2 regions of the Actinoplanes sp. NPDC048796 genome follow, and region 2 is predicted to be linked to the other one. Evidence: predicted binding sites of a transcription regulator. Region 2 holds the regulator's gene; the other holds the start of a gene.
The links. Region 2 encodes HrcA, which represses chaperone genes, less so after heat shock. Its sites were predicted from a motif close to GGTTNGCACNCTCNNNNNGAGNGTGCNAACC; they were not measured.
Positions count from the first base shown of each region.

Region 1 (9,270 bases), on a different contig from region 2:
CAGGGTGCGGGCCGGATCGCAGGCCGTGCTGCTGGCGCTCGGCGTGATCGTCGGCTTCGCGGTGGCCGGGCAGACCCTGCTCGACTACCTCCACGTGCAGCTGCCCGCGCTGCAGGGCGCCGGCGGTCTGCTGCTCGTGCTGGTCGCGTTGCAGCTGCTCACCGGCAAGACGGACGAGCCGGCCGAGCAGGGCGGAACCAGCAACGTGGCGCTCGTGCCGCTGGGCACTCCATTGCTGGCCGGGCCGGGCGCCATCGTCGCGACCATGCTGTTCGTCCAGCGTGCGGAGGGTTTCGACGAGTACCTGGTGATCGCGATCGGCATCCTGCTCGTCATGATCACGGTCTGGGTGGTGCTGCGCTTCTCCGGCGTAATCGTGAAACTGCTGCGCCCGGCCGGCATCGAGGTGCTGACCCGCATCGCCGGTCTGCTGCTGGCCGCGATCGCCGTGCAGCTGATCGCCGACGCGGTCGCGGCCTTCGTGGAGATGTACGCGGCGGCCTTCTGACGGCGGTTCTGTCGTACCCGCCTGGCAGGATTGCACGGTGCCTCCCACCAGATCCCGCACCGGTGTCCCCGAGCAGCTCGGCTTCGACGGCATGCCCGAGCGGCTGTTCGTGTGCACGCCGAGCAAGCTGGGCGCGTTCACCGACTGCCCCCGGCGGTACAAGTACGCCTATGTCGAGCGCCCGGCCCCGCCCAAGGGCCCGCCGTGGGCGCACAACTCGCTGGGCGCGAGCGTCCACACGGCGCTGAAGAACTGGTACGGCCTGCCGGCCGACCGGCGAGACCCGAGCGTCCTGCCCAAGCTCTTGAAGAGCACGTGGGTACGCGAGGGCTACCGCGACACCGATCAGGAACGGGCCGCCTACCGCGCCGCCCTGGGCTGGCTGGAGACGTACGTGTCCGGCCTCGACCCGGAGGACGAGCCGCTGGGCGTCGAGCGCACGGTGGCCGCGAAGACGGCGGTGCTGGCCCTGAACGGCCGGGCCGACCGGATCGACTCGCGCCCCGGCCCGAACGGCCCCGAGGCGGTGATCGTCGACTACAAGACCGGCCGTACGGGCACGGACGCCGACGACGCGCGAGGCTCGATGGCCCTGGCGCTTTACGCGTACGCCGCCCAACGGGTCTTCCGCCGCCCGAGCTACCGGGTCGAGCTCCACCACCTGCCGACGGGCACGGTGTCGGCCCACGAACACACCGAGGAGTCCCTGGCCCGCCAGGTCCGCCGAGCCGAGGACACGGCCCGCGACATCATGGCGGCCGAACGAGCGGTGGCCGCGGGCGCCGACCCCGACACCGAGTTCCCCACGAACCCGGGCCCGCTCTGCGGTTGGTGCGACTTCCGCAAGATCTGCCCGGCCGGCGCGGAGACTCCCGCCAAGGAGCCCTGGGCCGCGGTCTCCCACCTGACGACTCCCTGACCCGCGCGCTGTCCCTCCCGACCCCTTGGCCTCATTGTTTGCGGCGTTCGGCCTGGCCGAGTTTTGTCTCGCGCGGTATCCCTTAACCCTTGGGCGCGGCGGGCCGCCTTCTCGCCTCGCGGATTCTGCGCCCGTCGGTGGGATGGGGTTCGGGGCGGCGGTCAGGCGGCGGCCGGTTGGGCGGCGCGGGCGAGGGCAGCCTGGCGCATGGAGCTGTCGCGGTAGCGGCGGGGCAGGGTGGCCAGGATCGTGGAGAGCAGCAGGCGCAGCCCGCGGATCGAGAGGTCGGCCGTCACGTCGGTGGTGGGCCAGCCGAGGCCGCCGTACAGGCGACGGGCCCAGGGCGGGAGCAGGGCCACCGCGGTGCCGGCTATGCCGAGGTACGCCCAGCGGGTGGGTCCCAGGGTGAGTCCCAGGCGGAGGGCCCGGGGCCCCCACGTCTGCGGGACCGGCGGAACCGTCAGGAACAGGGCTGTCTCGGCGGTGTCGCGGGTCATGCCCAGCTCGGGGCGGACGGCGTCGTAGTAGGCGGCCACCTCGGCCGCGGTGGCGGGCACGGTGGCGGGGTCGAGGCCGACGAGTTCGGCCGCCCGGAGCTGTTCGGTGTAGTAGCGGTCGATCTCGTCGGGGGTCAGCCGCAGGCCGGCCCGGGTGGCCGTGGTCAGGAACGACTCGACCTCGGTGATGTGGACCCAGCGGAGCAGGTCGGGGTCGTCGACGCGGAACGTCTCACCGCTGCGCGGGTCGACGGCGGTCATCTTGGAGTGCAGGCGGCGCAGGCGGCTGGAGGCCCGCTCGACCTCGTCGGTGCTGCCGTAGATCACCGTGGCCACGTAGGCCGAGGTGCGGGAGAGGCGGCCCCACGGGTCGGCGCGGTAACCGGAGTTCTGCGCGACGCCGGCCACGGCGCGGGGGTGCAGCGCCTGAAGGTAGAGGGAGCGGAGACCGCCGAGTATCAGGATCGGTTCGCGGTGCAGTTTCCAGGTGACCGAATCCGGTCCGAACAGGCCGACGTCGCTCATACATCCAGACTGCCACGCGAACGGCCGAAAGTTGAACCCGTTCAGATACCGGAATTCACGCCTCGTCGTCGCGGCGCCTCTGGCAGGCCGGGCAGAGACCCCAGAACGTCACCTCGGCCTCGTCCAGCTGGAACCCGTGGCTGCTGGCGGGGGTGAGGCAGGGGCGCTCGTCGACCACACAGTCGACGTCGGCGATCTCGCCACAGCCCCGGCAGACGATGTGGTGGTGGTTGTCGCCCACCCGGGCCTCGTATTTGGCCGGGCTGCCGGCCGGCTCGAGCCGCCGGGCCAGGCCGGCGCGGGAGAGAGCGCCGAGCACGTCGTAGATCGCCTGGGTGGAGACGGAGTCGAGGCGTACGCGGGCCCGTTTGGCGATCTCCTCGACCTCGAGATGGCCGCCGCCGGTGAGGATGTCCAGCACGGCCAGGCGCGGCTTGGTGACACGCAGCCCGTGGTCGCGCAGCAGGTCTTCACCGTTCGGCATCGGTCAATGACAGCACGGATCGGTTGAATCCCCAACCATTGTGCGCGGGAATACCTGCGAGAGGTGAACCAGAAGCCGACCATGGGCGTAAGCGGACACGAGGACATTTGCGCCGTCAGATACTTCTAAGCTGTCGGCCGACCCGTTCGATGAGGAGGCGTCGTGTTCGACCAGATCAACGGCCTGCCGGTGCATGCGCTCGTACTGCATGCCGCGGTGGTGTTCGTTCCGTTGCTGGCCCTGGGGGCCATCGCCTACGCGCTGGTGCCGCGGTGGCGTCCCAAGCTGGGCTGGGCGGTGGCGCTGCTCGCGGTGGCCGCGCCGGTCTCGACGTTCGTGGCGAAAGCCTCGGGTGAGGAGCTCTACGACCGCCTGATCGGCCAGGGCCTGAGCGGCCGGGGCAAGGAGATTCTCGACGACCACATGAGCTACGGCTCGCGTACGTTCTGGTTCACGCTGGCCCTGGGTATCGCCAGCCTCGTCGTGGTCGCCCTCACGTGGCGCCGAACCGGCCGCCTGCCCCTGATCGGCGAGGCCGTCAGCGCGGTGGTGCTGGTCGTCCTGGCCCTGATCTCCGGCTACTACGTCTACAAGACGGGCGACTCGGGCGCCACCGCCGTGTGGGGCACCTACTAGCCCGCTCCCCTCAGAAGATGACCCGGGCGCAGAGCAGGCACATGAGGATCAGGGCGATGGCCCCCGCGACCAGGCCGACGCCGTAGGTCACCGTGCGGGCCGAGCCCTCCGACTCGTCGAGCGCGTCCATGTCCTGCCCGGGCATGCTGCGCGGGGGCGGCGGCTGGGAGATCGTGGGCGGCCGCCAGTGCGGTGACGGCGGGGTGGGCCGCGGCGGTCCGGGATAGCTCGCCTCCGGTTTCGGGGCGGTCCCGGAGGGTTCGGGGGCCGGCCCGGGCACGGGAGAGTCAGGATCCGGTCGCTGCCAGTAAGAGTCGTCCGGGACGCCGGTGGGGCTGCTCACGTTCACCGACGGTACAGCCGAAGGGGGAAGACTTCCGCAGGGGCGCGGGCCTACCCTCTTAGGCGTGGACATCCTGGATGAGCCCGAGCGCGACTTGGACGGCGAACGCGAGGTCGACTTCGAGTCCGAGGAGGCGCCTGTCCTCCCCGACCAGACCCGCGACGACACCGAGCGTGGCTGGGGCGAACGCTCCTTCGACAACGACGAGCGCCTGCTCGAGGACCGCCCGCCCCACTGGTGACCGCACGCCCACCGCGGCCGGAGGAGCCTTCGCAGGCCCCGCCGGCCCACCTCGGCGTGGCCGCCCACCGTGTCAGCCGGGGCGAATGAGTACGGCAAAGCCGTGGTTCGGCGTGGCGACTGCGCGTTCTGCCTCGTCGGGGGCCAGGGCCAGCAGCAGGCCGCCCGTCGTAGGGTCCGAGGCGCCTGTGACCGTCAGGACGAGAGCGGCGGCGGCCACCGAGGTGGTGGTGCCCTTCTCGTCCAGGCGGAGCAGGTCGACCCGGTTGCCCGGCTTGACCAGCGAGAGCGCCGTCGGATCGGCCAGCCGGATCGGAACGCCGACAGTGCCGGAGGGCACGGCGCCACCAGCCGTGCCCGAGCCTGGGTTATCCGGCGCCGCGGCAGGGTTCCCCGACCCGGGGATCGGGTCATCCGGCGGGCCGGCCCCAGAGGTGCCCGGCGGGCCGCCGTCTGAGCCGTTCGGCGGGGCGCCGTCTGAGCCCGCCGCCGCAGCGTCGACTGAGCCCCCCGGCGGGGCGCCGGAGGAGTGGGTGCCGTCGGCGGGTGGGCGGGTGGCCACTGCGTTGCCGGGTGGGGCGCAGGCCGGTGGGGGTGACCACGACACCAGGGCGGCGAGGGTCAGTAGGGCCGCGACTGCCGCGAGGCGTAGCAGCGTGCCGCGAGCCGGCCGACGCCGCCGCACGGGATCGAGGCGCCCTTCGCCGCTTTCGCGGCTTGCGGTCCCGTGCGGCTGGGGGATGGCCCGGCCGAGCCGGGACTTGCTCGGTCCGGCCATCGTCCTGTCCCCTCTCGCTCGCCCTGGCGTCGTGGTCCGGCGCCGGGACAGACGTTAGGCGGGAGAAGAGATCGCTCGCTCCGAGCCTGTGGACAGCCCGAGGTTGTGGATAACCAGCGACAACTCAGCTGATTTTGGTAGGGGCGCCTCGTGGAGGTGGCTGAGCGGAGAAAGGCGCGGCGAGGAAGAGGGCGCCGGCCCAGTCGGGAAGGGCGCCGGCCGGGCGGGAAGGACGCTGGTACGGGCGGGAGGGCGCCGGCCCGGGCGGGGGAGGGCGCTGGTACGGGCGGGAGGGCGCCGGCCCAGGCGGGGAGGGCGCTGGTACGGGCGGGGAGGACGCTGGTACGGGCGGGGAGGACGCTGGCACCGCGGGGAAGGCGCCGGCCCAGGCGGGGAGGACGCCGGCCCAGGCGGCGAGGACGCCGGCTTAGGCGGGGAAGGGTCGCCGGCACGTGGCGGGAAGGCCGTGCTGTGGATACGCGGAATCGCGCCAGGGGGGAGCCTGGCGCGATTCCGGATGAGACTCAGGAGGCGGCGGGCGCCTTTGTGGTCGTCGAAGACGAAGACGAGGACGACGACGTCGAAGATGACGACGACGAGGTCGAGGTCGAGCTTGCGGACGAGTCGCTCGAGGAAGCCGGCGTGTCGGACTTCTTCGTGGCCTCGCCGTTGCTGGTGGAGGACTTCTCGGCGCTCACGTTGCCGGAGCGGGAGTCGTTGCGGTAGAAGCCCGAACCCTTGAAGACGATGCCGACCGAGTTGAACACCTTGCGCAGCTTGCCGTCGCAGTCGGGGCACTCGGTCAAAGCCGGGTCGGAGAACGACTGCACGGCCTCGAGCTGGTGGCCGCATTCGGTGCAGGCGTACTGGTAGGTAGGCACGGCTCCTCCGGATCTTTCGGCTGTTGGCACTCGCCAACTCCGAGTGCCAATGTTGCGCCATCGGAGGTCATTTCGTCCACTCGAACGGCGGGTTGAGCGTTGGGCGGACGTCACTTCCGGGTCAGGAATAGACCACCGTGTGGCGTGATGACCCCGTGCACCGGCCGATCGTGCGGCTCCGCCGGCACCTCGTCCAGCAGTTCGCCGTCGTGCAGCAGCGCCACGATCAGCGGCCCCGGGGAGATGCGAGCCAGGGCCCGGTCGTACGACCCTCCGCCGCGCCCCAATCGCAGGCCCTGGCGATCCACCGCCAGCGCGGGCACCAGTACCAGGTCGGCCTGCCGGATGCTTTCCACGCCCAGCCGGGGGCCGGTCGGCGCGAGGAGGCCGCGTGGCCCCCGTTCGAGCGAACCGGAGTGCAGGGCCCAGTCCAGATCTCCGTCCGGCAGCAGCACCGGGAGCAGGACGCGCGCGTGCGCCGCCAGCGCGGTGATCAGTTCCGGTCCGCCGGGTTCCGTGCCGATCGGGACGTAGGCGGCGATGGTGGCCGGTTGCTCACGCCGTACCAAAGCAAGCACTTGATCGTGGAGAAGAGGGGCCGCCGAGGCGGGCGCCTGACGCCGGGCGGTGAGCAGGCGACTGCGGAGTGCGATCTTGGCGGCGCGAGATCCTTCCGCGTCACCGGTTAAATCGGGCATGCAACACCCCCTTTTGAAAAGCGGCAAACGGTGCACACTATGTCAGCATCGCTCCAAAGAGGGCCACTTCCGGGAGGATGCGTGACGCTACGTGGCCGACTCACTACAGCCTTTTTGGTGGTCGTGCTCGGTCCGGTCCTGCTCGGGTCCATCTTCGTCGCCCTGACCGTCACCACGGTGAACCGGGATCGGACGGCCGAGCGGCTCGACCGGGCCGCGACCACCGTGCGTACCAGTGTCTCCGCCGCCTGCCGGCAACTTCAGACGGCGGCCGACGCCGTGGCCGTGGTGCCCGAAAGTGATCGGGCCGCGGTGGCCGGCCAGCTGATCGCGCGCGGTCTGGCCACCGGCATCGACATCGGCGCCCCGGAGACCACCGGGCCGAGCTGCTCGGCGAACGGGCGCGGCGCCCTCACCGCCGCGTCGGTCGTCGGCGACACCACCATCGCCGCCTCGCAGACCGTCGACGGCATGTTCCTCGACCGGCTCAGCGCCGCCAGCCGCACCCGCGTGACGCTGACCGGCCCGAACGAGACCGGCCAGACCCGGCGCGTCGCTCCGGAGCCGGGCCAGCCCCTGCCGCTCACGATCACCGTGCCGACGAACCGGCCCACTTTCCTGTACGCCGTACTCCCGGCCCTCGTGCTGGCCGCGGCCCTGGCCGCCGTCCTGGTCGCGCGCTGGCTCGCCCGCACCACCACCCGCCCGCTCGGCGACCTGGCCTGGGCCGCCGACCGGGTGGCCGACGGCGACCTGGACACCCGCGTGCCGATCCCGCGCCCGGACGAGCTCGGCCGGCTCGCCGCCACCTTCAACCGCATGACCCGCGAGCTGCAGGCCTACGTCCAGGCCCTCACCGCCAGCCGCGACCAGCTCCGCGGGCACCTGGCGATCCTCGGCGAGACGCTTTCCAGCACCCATGACCTCCAGCGGATACTGCAGGTCATCCTGCGCACGGCGCTCGCCGCCACCGGCGCCCGGGCCGGTCTCGTCCTGCTCATCGACCCGGTGAGCGGGCAGCTCGTCCCGCAGTGCGGGGTCGGCCTGGCCGGCACCTGGGACCTGCCCGACGCCGACCTGCCCAAGCAGCGCCTGCCGGTCGGCGAGGGTGTGCTGGGCGGGGTCGCCGCCAGCGGGGAGTCACGCCGCGGGCGGGGCGAGCTCGCCACGGCCGAACCGCCCTGCCTGAGCTACGTCGCCGTGCCGATCCGCGCGCCCGCCGACGCCGAGGACGGACCCGGCACCCTCGGCGTCCTCGCCCTCTACGACCGGGTCGGCGGTGACTGTTTCGACGACGCCGACCTGAGCACCCTGCGGACCTTCGCCGGACAGGCCGGGGTGGCCGTGCACAACGTGCGGATGCACGAGGAGGCGCAACGGCTCTCGTTGACCGATCCGCTCACCGGCCTGTGGAATTACCGTTACCTGCGTGAATCGTTGCGCCGGGAGGTGGAGCGGGCCAGCCGCTTCGGGCGGATGCTCACGGTTCTCGTGCTCGACCTGGACCACTTCAAGGACGTGAACGACACGTACGGGCACGCGGCCGGCGACGCGGTGCTGAGCGAGTTCGCCCGGCGCATCCGGATCGGGCTCCGCGAGGTGGACGTGGCGTTCCGGCAGGGCGGGGAGGAGTTCGTGGTGCTGCTGCCGGAGACCGACGCGTACGGCGGGGCGATCGTGGCCGAACGCCTCGGCGCCGCCGTGCGGGACCGGCCCGTGCCGATCGATCCCCTGCGACCCGACGACATGCTCATCCCGGTCACCGTGTCGATCGGCGTCGCCGTCTTTCCCGAGCATGGCGCCGCCGCGCCGCAGGTGCTGGCCGCGGCCGACGCCGCCCTGTACGCCGCCAAGCGGGCCGGCCGGGACACGTATCGCCTGGCCGAGGCCGCAGATGTGACCAATTCGCGGGTTTCCCCCACAGTTCATGAAGGAAACTTGGATCCCCAGACGGCCGTGCCGACCGGGCCACGGCCGCCGGGGCACAGACATGGCCGATAGTCTCGCTGCATGTCACGGGCTCGATCGACTTGAAGGTGCGGTGATTCGATGACCTCGAACGCGCAAGCGTCCGGCCGCCGGGCGGTGAAGGCTGTCATCCCCGCGGCGGGTCTGGCTACGCGATTCCTGCCCGCCACCAAGGCCGTACCCAAGGAATTGCTGCCCGTCGTCGACCGTCCCGTCCTTCAGTACATCGTGGAGGAGGCGGCCGCCGCCGGCATCACCGACGTCCTGCTGGTCACCGGCCGTGGCAAGACCTCGATGGTCGACCATTTCGACCGCCGGCCCGACGTCGAGGCGCGTCTCGAGGAAAAGGGCGACAAAGAGAGGCTTGCGGCCGTACGCCGTACGAGTGAGCTCGCGGACATCTACACCGTCCGTCAGGGCGAGCCGCTGGGTCTCGGCCACGCGGTCGGCACCGCCGCCTCGCACGTCGGCGACAACGCGTTCGCCGTCCTGCTGGGCGACGAGTTCCTGGAGGAGGACAAGCCGCTCCTGCCCGCCATGCTCGACCTGCAGGCCCGCACCGGCGGCATCGTGCTCGCCCTGGGCGAGGTCAAACCCTCAGAGACTTCGCGGTACGGCATCGCCTCCGTGCAGCCGTCGGACGAGGGCGACGACGTCGTACGGATCACCGGCCTGGTCGAGAAGCCCGCGCCGGACGAGGCGCCCAGCAACCTGGCCGTCCTCGGCCGCTACGTCCTGCCCGCCTCGATCTTCGAGGCGATCGCCGACACCAAGCCCGGCAGCGGCGGCGAGA
Region 1 covers NZ_JBEZGO010000003.1:118,213-127,482, reverse strand. The annotation lists gene AB0C26_RS14305 (MarC family protein) at 1-508, shown strand, start outside; gene AB0C26_RS14300 (PD-(D/E)XK nuclease family protein) at 600-1,427, shown strand; gene AB0C26_RS14295 (oxygenase MpaB family protein) at 1,589-2,449, opposite strand; gene AB0C26_RS14290 (Fur family transcriptional regulator) at 2,505-2,933, opposite strand; gene AB0C26_RS14285 (DUF2231 domain-containing protein) at 3,096-3,569, shown strand; gene AB0C26_RS14280 (translation initiation factor 2) at 3,580-3,912, opposite strand; gene AB0C26_RS14275 (hypothetical protein) at 3,977-4,153, shown strand; gene AB0C26_RS14270 (hypothetical protein) at 4,226-4,492, opposite strand; gene AB0C26_RS14265 (FmdB family zinc ribbon protein) at 5,455-5,811, opposite strand; gene AB0C26_RS14260 (5-formyltetrahydrofolate cyclo-ligase) at 5,922-6,509, opposite strand; gene AB0C26_RS14255 (diguanylate cyclase) at 6,591-8,510, shown strand; gene AB0C26_RS14250 (UTP--glucose-1-phosphate uridylyltransferase) at 8,559-9,270, shown strand, end outside.
Region 1: AB0C26_RS14265 (FmdB family zinc ribbon protein) is a predicted target of HrcA. The motif match lies at 5,833-5,863, and genes of this name have one in related genera.

Region 2 (9,270 bases):
TTCTCGACCGTGCCCCAGCCCTGGCTGGGACGCTGCTGGAAGAGGCCGACCGAGTCGCGGTCGCCGGTGTCGAGGTTCTCCAGCTTCGACTCCTGGAGCGCGGTGGCCAGCGCGATCACCACGGCCCGCTCGGGCATGCCCTTGCGGACGCCCACGGCCGTGATGGTGGCCGCGTTGGCCATCTGCACGTAGTCGAGCGTCACCTCGCCGTCGGCCCGCACGACGCACTCCGGGCCGATCTTGGGCAGCTTGAGGCCGCCGGAGAAGGAGCGGACGACGGCGAACACGCCGAGCGCACCAACGAGCGTCACCACCGCCAGTGCCGCCACGACCGGTGTCCTGCGCACCCACACCCCCAAAGTTGTTCAGGCAACAAGAGTAGTCAACGAGATCACCACTACCTGGTCACTGCTGACCGGTCGCTGGGACCCAGGCGGCGTCGCGCTTCTCCCGGAAGGCGGCGACACCTTCGCGGCCCTCGGCCGAGCGGAAGTATCCGGCCGAACGCTGAGAGAGTTCTGCGAGCTCCTCGCGGACGCTTTCCTTGGGCGTACGGCGGAGAAGTTGTTTGGCGCCCGCGAGGGCGAGTGGCCCGCCGCGCACGAGCCCGGCGCAGTACCGCTCGATCGAGGCGTCCAGATCGGTGGCCTCGACGGCCGCGGTGACCAGGCCGATCTCGGCCGCCCGGGCGCCGTCGAAGACGTCGCCGGTGAGGTAGAGCTCGGCCGCCGCGCGCGGCGCCAGGCGGGGGAGCACGGTGGCGCTGATGACGGCCGGGATGACGCCGAGGCGTACCTCGGAGAAGGCGAACGTCGCCTCGGTCGTGCAGACGGCGATGTCGGCGGCGGCGATCAGGCCGAGCCCGCCGGCGCGGGCGGGACCGCCGACGCGCGCGACCACGGGCTTGGGAAACTCCCAGAGCGCGGCCAGGACGTCGGCCAGGAGCTCGGCCGGGACCCGGCCGGTCTCGCGGGCCTCGGCGGTCTCCTTGAGGTCGGCGCCCGAGCAGAACACGGGGCCGGTGTGCGAGAGGACCACGACCCGGGCCGAGGCGTCGGTCACGGCCTCGGCCAGCGCGTCCAGCAGCTCGCGCATCAGGGGGGTGGAGAGTGCGTTGCGGTTCGCCGGGCTGTCCAGGGTCATGGTGGTCACCCCGGCGTCGGTGACGGTACGGACCAGAGCCATGGCGGCACCCTAACGGGCGGCGTGCACACTTGAGGGATGGCCGGCGCACTTCCCGATGGTTTACCTGTTCCTTCCGACGGGTCGCTTCCCGCGACCGCGACGGCTGAGGCCGGCAAGAACGGATTCGCGGTCTATGTCCACGTGCCGTTCTGCGCTTCTCGATGCGGTTACTGCGATTTCAACACCTATACCGCGTCGGAGCTGGGCGGCGGGGGCAGCCGGGAGGCGTATGCCGAAACGGTTCTGCGCGAGTTGAGGCTGGCAAGTAAAGCCGTAAATCCCGAAAAAGTGGACACGGTGTTCTTCGGCGGCGGAACGCCGACGCTCCTGAGCGCGGACGATCTCGGGCGGATCCTCGCCGGGATCGATGAGACGTGGGGGTTGGCGCCCGGCGCCGAGGTGACCACTGAGGCGAATCCGGAATCTGTTGATCTGTCGTATCTGAGGACGCTGCGAAAGCACGGCTTCAACCGGATCTCGCTCGGTATGCAGTCGGCGGCGCCCGCGGTGCTGCGGATCCTGGACCGCAAGCACACGGCGGGCCGCGCGCCGCAGGCCGCCCGCGAGGCCCGCGAAGCCGGGTTCGAGCACGTCAACCTCGACCTCATCTACGGGACGCCGGGCGAGACGGCGGAGGACTTCGACGCGTCGCTGCGGGCGGTCGTCGACGCGGGTGTCGACCACGTCAGCGCGTACTCCCTGATCGTCGAGGACGGGACCCGGATGGCCGCCCGCATGCGGCGCGGCGAGATCCCGTACCCCTCGGACGACGTCGCCGCCGACCGCTACCTGGCGGCCGAACAGCAGCTGAGCGGGGCCGGCTTCGAGTGGTACGAGGTGTCGAACTGGGCCACCTCGGACGCGGCCCGCTGCCGGCACAACCTGCTCTACTGGACCGGCGCCGACTGGTGGGGTCTCGGGCCGGGCGCGCACAGCCACGTCGGCGGGGTGCGCTGGTGGAACGTCAAGCACCCCACGGCGTACGCGCAAAGGCTGGCCGAAGGTGTCTCGCCCGGTCACGCGCGCGAGCTGCTGACCGACGAGGACCGGCACGTCGAGGACGTCATGCTGCGCGTGCGGCTGCGCGACGGCATCGCCCTCGACCGGGTCGACCAGGTCGGCGCCAAGCAGGCCCTGGCCAACGGCTTGCTTGACGCCCGGGCGTACGAGAAAGGGCGTCTGGAACTGACCCTGCGTGGCCGGTTGCTGGCCGACGCCGTGATTCGCGACGTCGTCTGACTGTGGAACGCCGGGCCCCCGTGCCCGGCTCGGCTACTTGATGAGCTTCAACGACATCGGATAGTCGTACGGCTCGTTGTTGCTCGCCTTCACACCGGCGATGATGCCGAAGATGATGGCGATCAGCGCGGCCACCGGAATGATGATGAAGCCGATGACGATGCAGGACGTCACCCAGCCGATCAGGGTGACGATCGCCCAGGTGATCTGGAAGTTGAGCGCCTTCACCGACTCGGCGCGCACCGACGGCGACAGGTTGCCCTTGGCCAGCAGCGAGATCAGCGGCGCGATCCAGCCGGAGAGGCCACCGCCGAGGAACGCGCCCGCGGCCCCGCCGAAGTGGGCGACCAGGATCCACGTGCGGTCGTCCTGCGTGGGAGCACCGCCGTATCCCTGCTGGTAACCCGGGGGAGGCGGCTGGTAGCCCGGCGGGGGCGGCTGATATCCGGGCGGCGGGCCGTAACCCGGCGGCGGGGTGTACGGCGGCGGTGTCGATCCGGAAGTCGGGTCGTTAGCCGCATAAGGGTTGAACGGCCTGGTGGGGTCATTCGGGTTCGGTTCACCAGGCGGACGAGGCGGTTCAGTCATGGCTGACACGGTAGGGCCGCACTTCAATGCGGTCGAGGGCGACATGCTGATGCCCTGTCTATTCATCCGCACTCGATCATCGCGCTGCCGTCCGCGGCGACGTAGACTGGCACTCTGTCATCCGGAGTGCCAAAGCAGTGGGGGAGGGGTCATATGAGTCTCGATGACCGCAAGCTCGAAGTGCTTCGGGCGATCGTCGAGGACTACGTCGAGACCCAGGAGCCCGTCGGCAGCAAGGCACTGGTCGAGCGCCACCAGCTGGGCGTCTCCCCGGCCACTGTGCGCAACGACATGGCGGTGCTGGAGGAGGAGGGCTACATCCGGCAGCCGCACACCAGCGCCGGCCGGGTGCCCACCGACGCCGGCTACCGGCTGTTCGTCGACCGCCTCTCCAAGGTCAAGGCGCTGAGCCCGGCCGAGCGGCGAGCCATCGAGCGGTTCCTGATCGGCGCCGTCGACCTGGACGACGTCGTGCACCGCACGGTGCGCCTGCTCGCCCAGCTCACCCGCCAGGTCGCGGTCGTGCAGTACCCGTCGCTGGCCCGCTCCTCGGTGCGTCACCTCGAGCTGGTGCCGATCTCCACCACGCGCCTCATGCTGGTGATGATCGCCGACACCGGCCGCGTCGAGCAGCGGCTGGTCGAGCTGCCCGGCCCGGTGCCGCCCGAGGACGTCACCGACCTGCGCCGCCGCGTCAACGAGAAGCTCGCCGGCAAGAAACTCGCCGACACCCCACCGCTGGTGCAGGGCCTGGTCGACGACTGCGCGCCGGAAAGCCGGGCCACGATGGCGTGCCTGGCCTCGGTGCTCCTCGAGACCTTGGTCGAGCGCAGTGAGGAACGCCTCGCGTTGGCGGGTACGGCTAACCTGACAAGAGGTGGGGTGCTGGACTTCCAAGGCACCCTCCGCCCGGTCCTCGAAGCCCTCGAGGAAGAGGTCATCCTGCTGAAGTTGATCGGCGACCTGGAACCGAGCACCACGCGGGTCCGGATCGGCGACGAGAACGAGATCGACAACCTGCGGTCGGCGTCCGTGGTCAGCACGGGGTACGGCCCCGGTGCGACGATCGTCGGTGGGCTCGGTGTGCTCGGCCCCACCCGGATGGACTACCCCGGCACCATCGCGACCGTGCGCGCGGTGGCACGCTACGTGGGCGACCTTCTAGCACAAAATTGACGAGGATTGCGGAGCCCGTGGCCAAGGACTACTACGGCATTCTCGGCGTGAGCCGGGAAGCCACCGACGACGAGATCAAGCGCGCCTACCGCAAACTGGCTCGGCAGTACCATCCGGACGTCAACCCGGACCCGGAAGCGCATGAGAAGTTCAAGGACATCAACGCGGCGTACGAGGTCCTGTCCGACGACCAGAAACGCCAGATCGTCGACCTGGGCGGCGACCCGCTCGCGCCCGGCGGCGGCATGGGTCCCGGCGGACCCGGCGGGGCCGGCGGCCCGTTCGTCGGCTTCCAGGACATCATGGATGCCTTCTTCGGCTCGGCGGCGGGCGGCGGCGGCCGCGGCCCACGCCCCCGCACCCGGCCCGGAGCGGACGCGATCCTGCGGCTCGAGCTGGACCTGAACGAGACGGCCTTCGGCGTCGAGGCGCCGATCACCGTCGACACGGCGGTGCTGTGCACCCAGTGCTCGGGCGCGGGCACGGCGCCGGGCACCCACCTGGCGACCTGCGAGACGTGCGGTGGCCGCGGCGAGGTGCAGAGCGTGCAGCGCACCTTCCTCGGCCAGGTGGTCTCGTCGCGCCCCTGCGCCACCTGCCAGGGCCACGGCACGGTCATCCCGCACCCGTGCCCGACCTGCGCCGGCGACGGCCGGGTGCGCACCCGCCGCTCGCTGACGGTGAAGATCCCGGCCGGCGTCGAGGACGGCATGCGCATCCGCCTGGCCCAGCAGGGCGAGGTCGGCCCCGGCGGCGGCACCCCCGGCGACCTGTACGTGGAGATCCACGAGCGCCCGCACGACGTCTACTCCCGCAAGGGCGACGACCTGCACTGCCGGGTGACGCTGCCGATGACCGCGGCCGCGCTGGGCACCCGCCTGACGATCAAGACGCTGGACAGCGAAGAGGCCATCGAGGTCAAATCCGGCACCCAGCCGGCCAGCACGCTGCGCATCCGCGGCAAGGGCGTGCCCCACCTGAGGGGCCAGGGCCGGGGCGACCTGTTCGTCCACCTCGACGTCAAGACCCCGACCAAGCTGACCGCCGACCAGGAACGCATGCTGCGCGACTTCGCCAAGACCCGAGGCGAGGACGTGGCCGAGCTCAGCAAGCAGGGCGGCTTCTTCAGCCGCATGCGAGACGCCTTCAACGGCCACTGAGCCTTTCCAGGTCAAAGGCAGGATGTCGTAGCGGGGTGGGGCGTACAGATCGCTGCTCCCGCCGAGGGCCCGGGCGGGGCGAGCAGGGCGCTGCGCGCCCAGAACGCTCACCCCACCCGGGCGACGTGCGTGAGTGGTCGCGCTCAAACCCCTAGCCCGGTCGTGGCGCTTCGGTCAGCCGCCTACTCGGCTGCTGGCTCGGTCGTGGTCCTTCGGTCAGCCGCCTACTCGGCTGCTGGCTCGGTCGTGGTCCTTCGGTCAGCCGCCTACTCGGCTGCTGGCTCGGTCGAGGAGCAGGGGGATGAGCTCCGCTCGCCAGATGTCCAGGTGGACGGCTCCGCTGGACGGCCCACCGTGGGCGAACTCCTCACGGACCACCCACGCGGTGGTCTCGGAGGCCAGGTTGACGCTGACCAGGCGGTCGAACTCGGCGTAGAGCAGCCGCTCGACCTCACTGAGGGACGGCGGTAGATAGGTCGTGGCGAGCCGCTCGGCCATCGCCCGCCACACCCATGGATCACCCCGGAGGCCCCAGCGTGGCGGCTCGGGTTCGAAGAGCTCAGACACCACCTTCATGAAATTCACTCATACCCGCCGATGGCCCGCCCCAAGCGGCCGTTAGCACAGTCTGGAAGCGCGACCGGCCCAAACGCCAACGCCCGGGCGCAGCCCTCGATCCCGGCGCGGACGTCCCCGGTCATTGCGCGACGGCATCCGTCGTGACGGGGCGGGACGGGTGGGGACGTCGGTACGGCGCCCGTCGTGACGGGGCGGGACGGGTGGTGACGTGGGCACGGGCGCCTGTCGTGGCGCGGGCGGCGCCGGTCGTCGTGTAGGGACGGGCGCCTGTCGTGGTGTGGGCGGCGCCGGTCGTCGTGTAGGGACGGGCGCCGGTCGTGGTGTGGGGGCGGCGCCGTCGCGGTGGAGGTGGCGTCAGTAGTGGGAAGCGGCGTCCATCGTGGCGGAGGCGGCGTCGGTCATGGCGGCGGCGGCGACCGTCGTGGTGGGGACGGCGGCCAGGCGGGCGTAGTCGGCGCTGATGTCGGCGGCGGTGCGCAGCAGGTGGGGCAGGTGTTTCTGGACCAGGGTCTCGACCGACGTCTCGGCCGCGTGCACGGTCACGTTGATCGCCGCGATGACCTGGCCGTTGCCGTCGCGCACGCCCGTGGCGACGGACCTGATCCCGGGCGCCAGGTCCTGGTCGGCGAGCGCCCAGCCGCGAGCCCGCACCTCCAGGAGCGCCGTCATGAAGACGTCGAGCGTGGGCCGGTACCGCGCGACGATGCCCGACCGGGAGTGCTCGGCCAGGATCTCGGGCACCACCCGGGGCTCCTTCGCGGCGAGCAGCACCTTGCCCATCGACGTCGCGGGGGCCGGGAACCGGGTGCCGATCGAGACCGCCAACGTCACGATCTTGGGTACCGCCACCCGGGCCACGTAGACGATGTCGCAGCCGTCGAGCTGCGCCATCGAGGTCGACTCGCCGGTGATGCCGACCAGCTCCTCCATGTGCGGCCGGGCCACCTCCCACAGGTTCAGCGAGTTGACGTACGCCATGCCCAGCTCGAGCACCCGCGGGGTCAGCGCGAAGCCGCGGCCCTCACTGCGCGCGTAGCCGAGCGCCTCCAACGTGAGCAGAATGCGACGCACCGTAGGCCGGGCCAGGCCGGTCTCGGCCGCGATGTCGCTCAGCGTCATCGACGGCTGGCCCGGACGGAAGGAACGCAGGACATCAAGGCCGCGCGCGAGGGCCTCGATGAAGTCAGGCCCCGTGCCCCTTCCGGTGTCGGTCATCTCCTAATGCTTCCACTGCGCCGATCCGGCGTCCCACTCGGTGTACTGGTACGGGTTCTCACGGATCGCCGTCTCGGGCACGTCGGGGTTCATCCCGCGCCGCCAGGCCTGTTCACCCATCGTCTCGCGCAGGTAGTCGACGGTCGCCTCGACCTTGGCCCGGGCGGCGGCCAGGTCGACGTCGACGAGCCGGCCGTCCTGCTTCACGACCCGGCCGCCGACCAGCACGGTGTGCACGTCGCCGCGCTGCGCCTGGAAGGCGACGTGCCCGTACGGGTGCAGGACCGGGAACATCACGGGTGACGCGTCGTTCTTGATCAGTACGATGTCGGCCTGCCGTCCCGGCGTGAGCGCGCCGAGCTGGGAGTCCAGGCCGAGCGCGCGGGCGCCGCCCCGGGTCGCCCACTCGACGACATGCTCGGCCCGCAGGTGGGCGTGTGTCACGGTCTCCTGCTTGGAGTGCGCCTCCAGGTGCTCACGCGAGCGGTCGGCCCCGAGCGTGGTGCGCATCGCGGAGAACAGGTCACCGCTCCACCAGACGCTGGTGTCCATCGACAGCGAGACCGGGATGTCGTGGTGGCGCAGCTGGAAGGTGGGTGGGTAGCCCTGACCGGCGCTCTGCTCGCTCTCGGTGGAGACCGAGACGGAGCCGCCGGTGGCGGCGATCCGGTTGTACGAGTCGTGGGTGAGGGTGGCGGCATGCACGTACACGTTGCTGGGACCCATGAATCCGTTCTCGTGCATGAGCCGGATGCCGTCGTCGTTGGTGGCGCCCCAGACTCCGGCGTGCGTGGTGACGGCGACGCCGAGCTCGCGGGCGACCTCGAAGGCCGCCTTCTCCGGGAAGGCCGGGTCGCCGGTGACGTCGAAGGCCATCTGGAACCCGGCGAGCTTGCCGCCGTCGACCCGCCGGCGGTAGAAGTCGCGGAAGGCGCCGGAGGTCGCCCACTCCCACGGTCCCTGCTGGATGTTGCCGTAGGCCAGGACGAACCGGCCGGGCACGGCCTCGAGCGCGTCGACCGCGGCGTCGGCGTGATCGGCGGTCTGCAGGCCGTGTGACCAGTCCACGGTGGTGGTGACGCCGGCGTCGATCGCCTCGATCGCGGCCAGCAGGTTGCCGGCGTGGATGTCCTCGGGGCGGAACAGCTTGCCCGATTCCAGGTAGTACCAGACGAAGTACTGCGTGAGGGTCCAGTCGGCCCCGTAGCCGCGCATGGCGGTCTGCCACATGTGCCGATGGGTGTCGATCATGCCCGGCATGATCACGCCGCCGGTGGCGTCGATCTCGAGGGCGCCCTCGGGCGCGGTGAGGCCGGTGCCGACCTCGGCTATCCGGCCGTCGACCACGAGCACGTCGGCCCCGGAAAGAACGGTGTGTGAGTCGTCCATGGTCAGGACCAGGCCGTTACGCAGGATGGTCGGCCGGCTGTTCGTGCTCATCGCAGCTCCTCTCGGACGCTCGTCCGTCAAGCGGACAACGAGTTCGCGCCAGTCTTCTCCCGCCCTCTTCGCGGTGTCAATGGTTTGTTTCGAGCAGATCAACAGGGCGTTGACAGCATGCAGATCTTGGTCGAGGCTGGTCCGGCGGACATGTGTCCGTAGAACGGCGGTTGGGATTGATGGGACCATTGAACGGCTTGCTGGTGGCGGACTTCTCGCGGATCCTCGCCGGGCCGTACGCGACGATGCTGCTGGCCGACCTCGGCGCGCAGGTGATCAAAGTGGAGGGACCGGGCGGCGACGACACCCGCACGTGGATGCCGCCCACCCGCGACGGCGTCTCGACGTACTACCTGGGCATCAACCGCAACAAGCGCTCGATCGCCCTCGACCTCAAGGATCCCGGCGACCTGGCCGCGGCGCGTGAGCTCGCCCGTCGGGCCGACGTCATGATCCAGAACTTCCGCCCGGGTGGCCTCGCCCGCTTCGGCCTCGACTACGAGTCGGTCGCCGCGGCCAACCCGGCGATCGTCTACGCGAGCATCAGCGGCTTCGGGTCCGGCGCCGGCGCCGACCTGCCCGGGTACGACCTGATGATCCAGGCGATTTCCGGCCTGATGAGCCTCACCGGCGACCCCGACGGGCCGGCTTACCGGGCCGGCATCTCGGTCTTCGACGTGATGGCCGG
Region 2 covers NZ_JBEZGO010000006.1:59,775-69,044, forward strand. The annotation lists gene AB0C26_RS24645 (hypothetical protein) at 1-353, opposite strand, end outside; gene AB0C26_RS24650 (enoyl-CoA hydratase-related protein) at 406-1,185, opposite strand; gene hemW (radical SAM family heme chaperone HemW) at 1,222-2,424, shown strand; gene AB0C26_RS24660 (DUF4870 domain-containing protein) at 2,458-3,012, opposite strand; gene hrcA (heat-inducible transcriptional repressor HrcA) at 3,166-4,188, shown strand; gene dnaJ (molecular chaperone DnaJ) at 4,206-5,348, shown strand; gene AB0C26_RS24675 (hypothetical protein) at 5,607-5,915, opposite strand; gene AB0C26_RS24680 (IclR family transcriptional regulator C-terminal domain-containing protein) at 6,282-7,142, opposite strand; gene AB0C26_RS24685 (amidohydrolase family protein) at 7,146-8,582, opposite strand; gene AB0C26_RS24690 (CoA transferase) at 8,762-9,270, shown strand, end outside.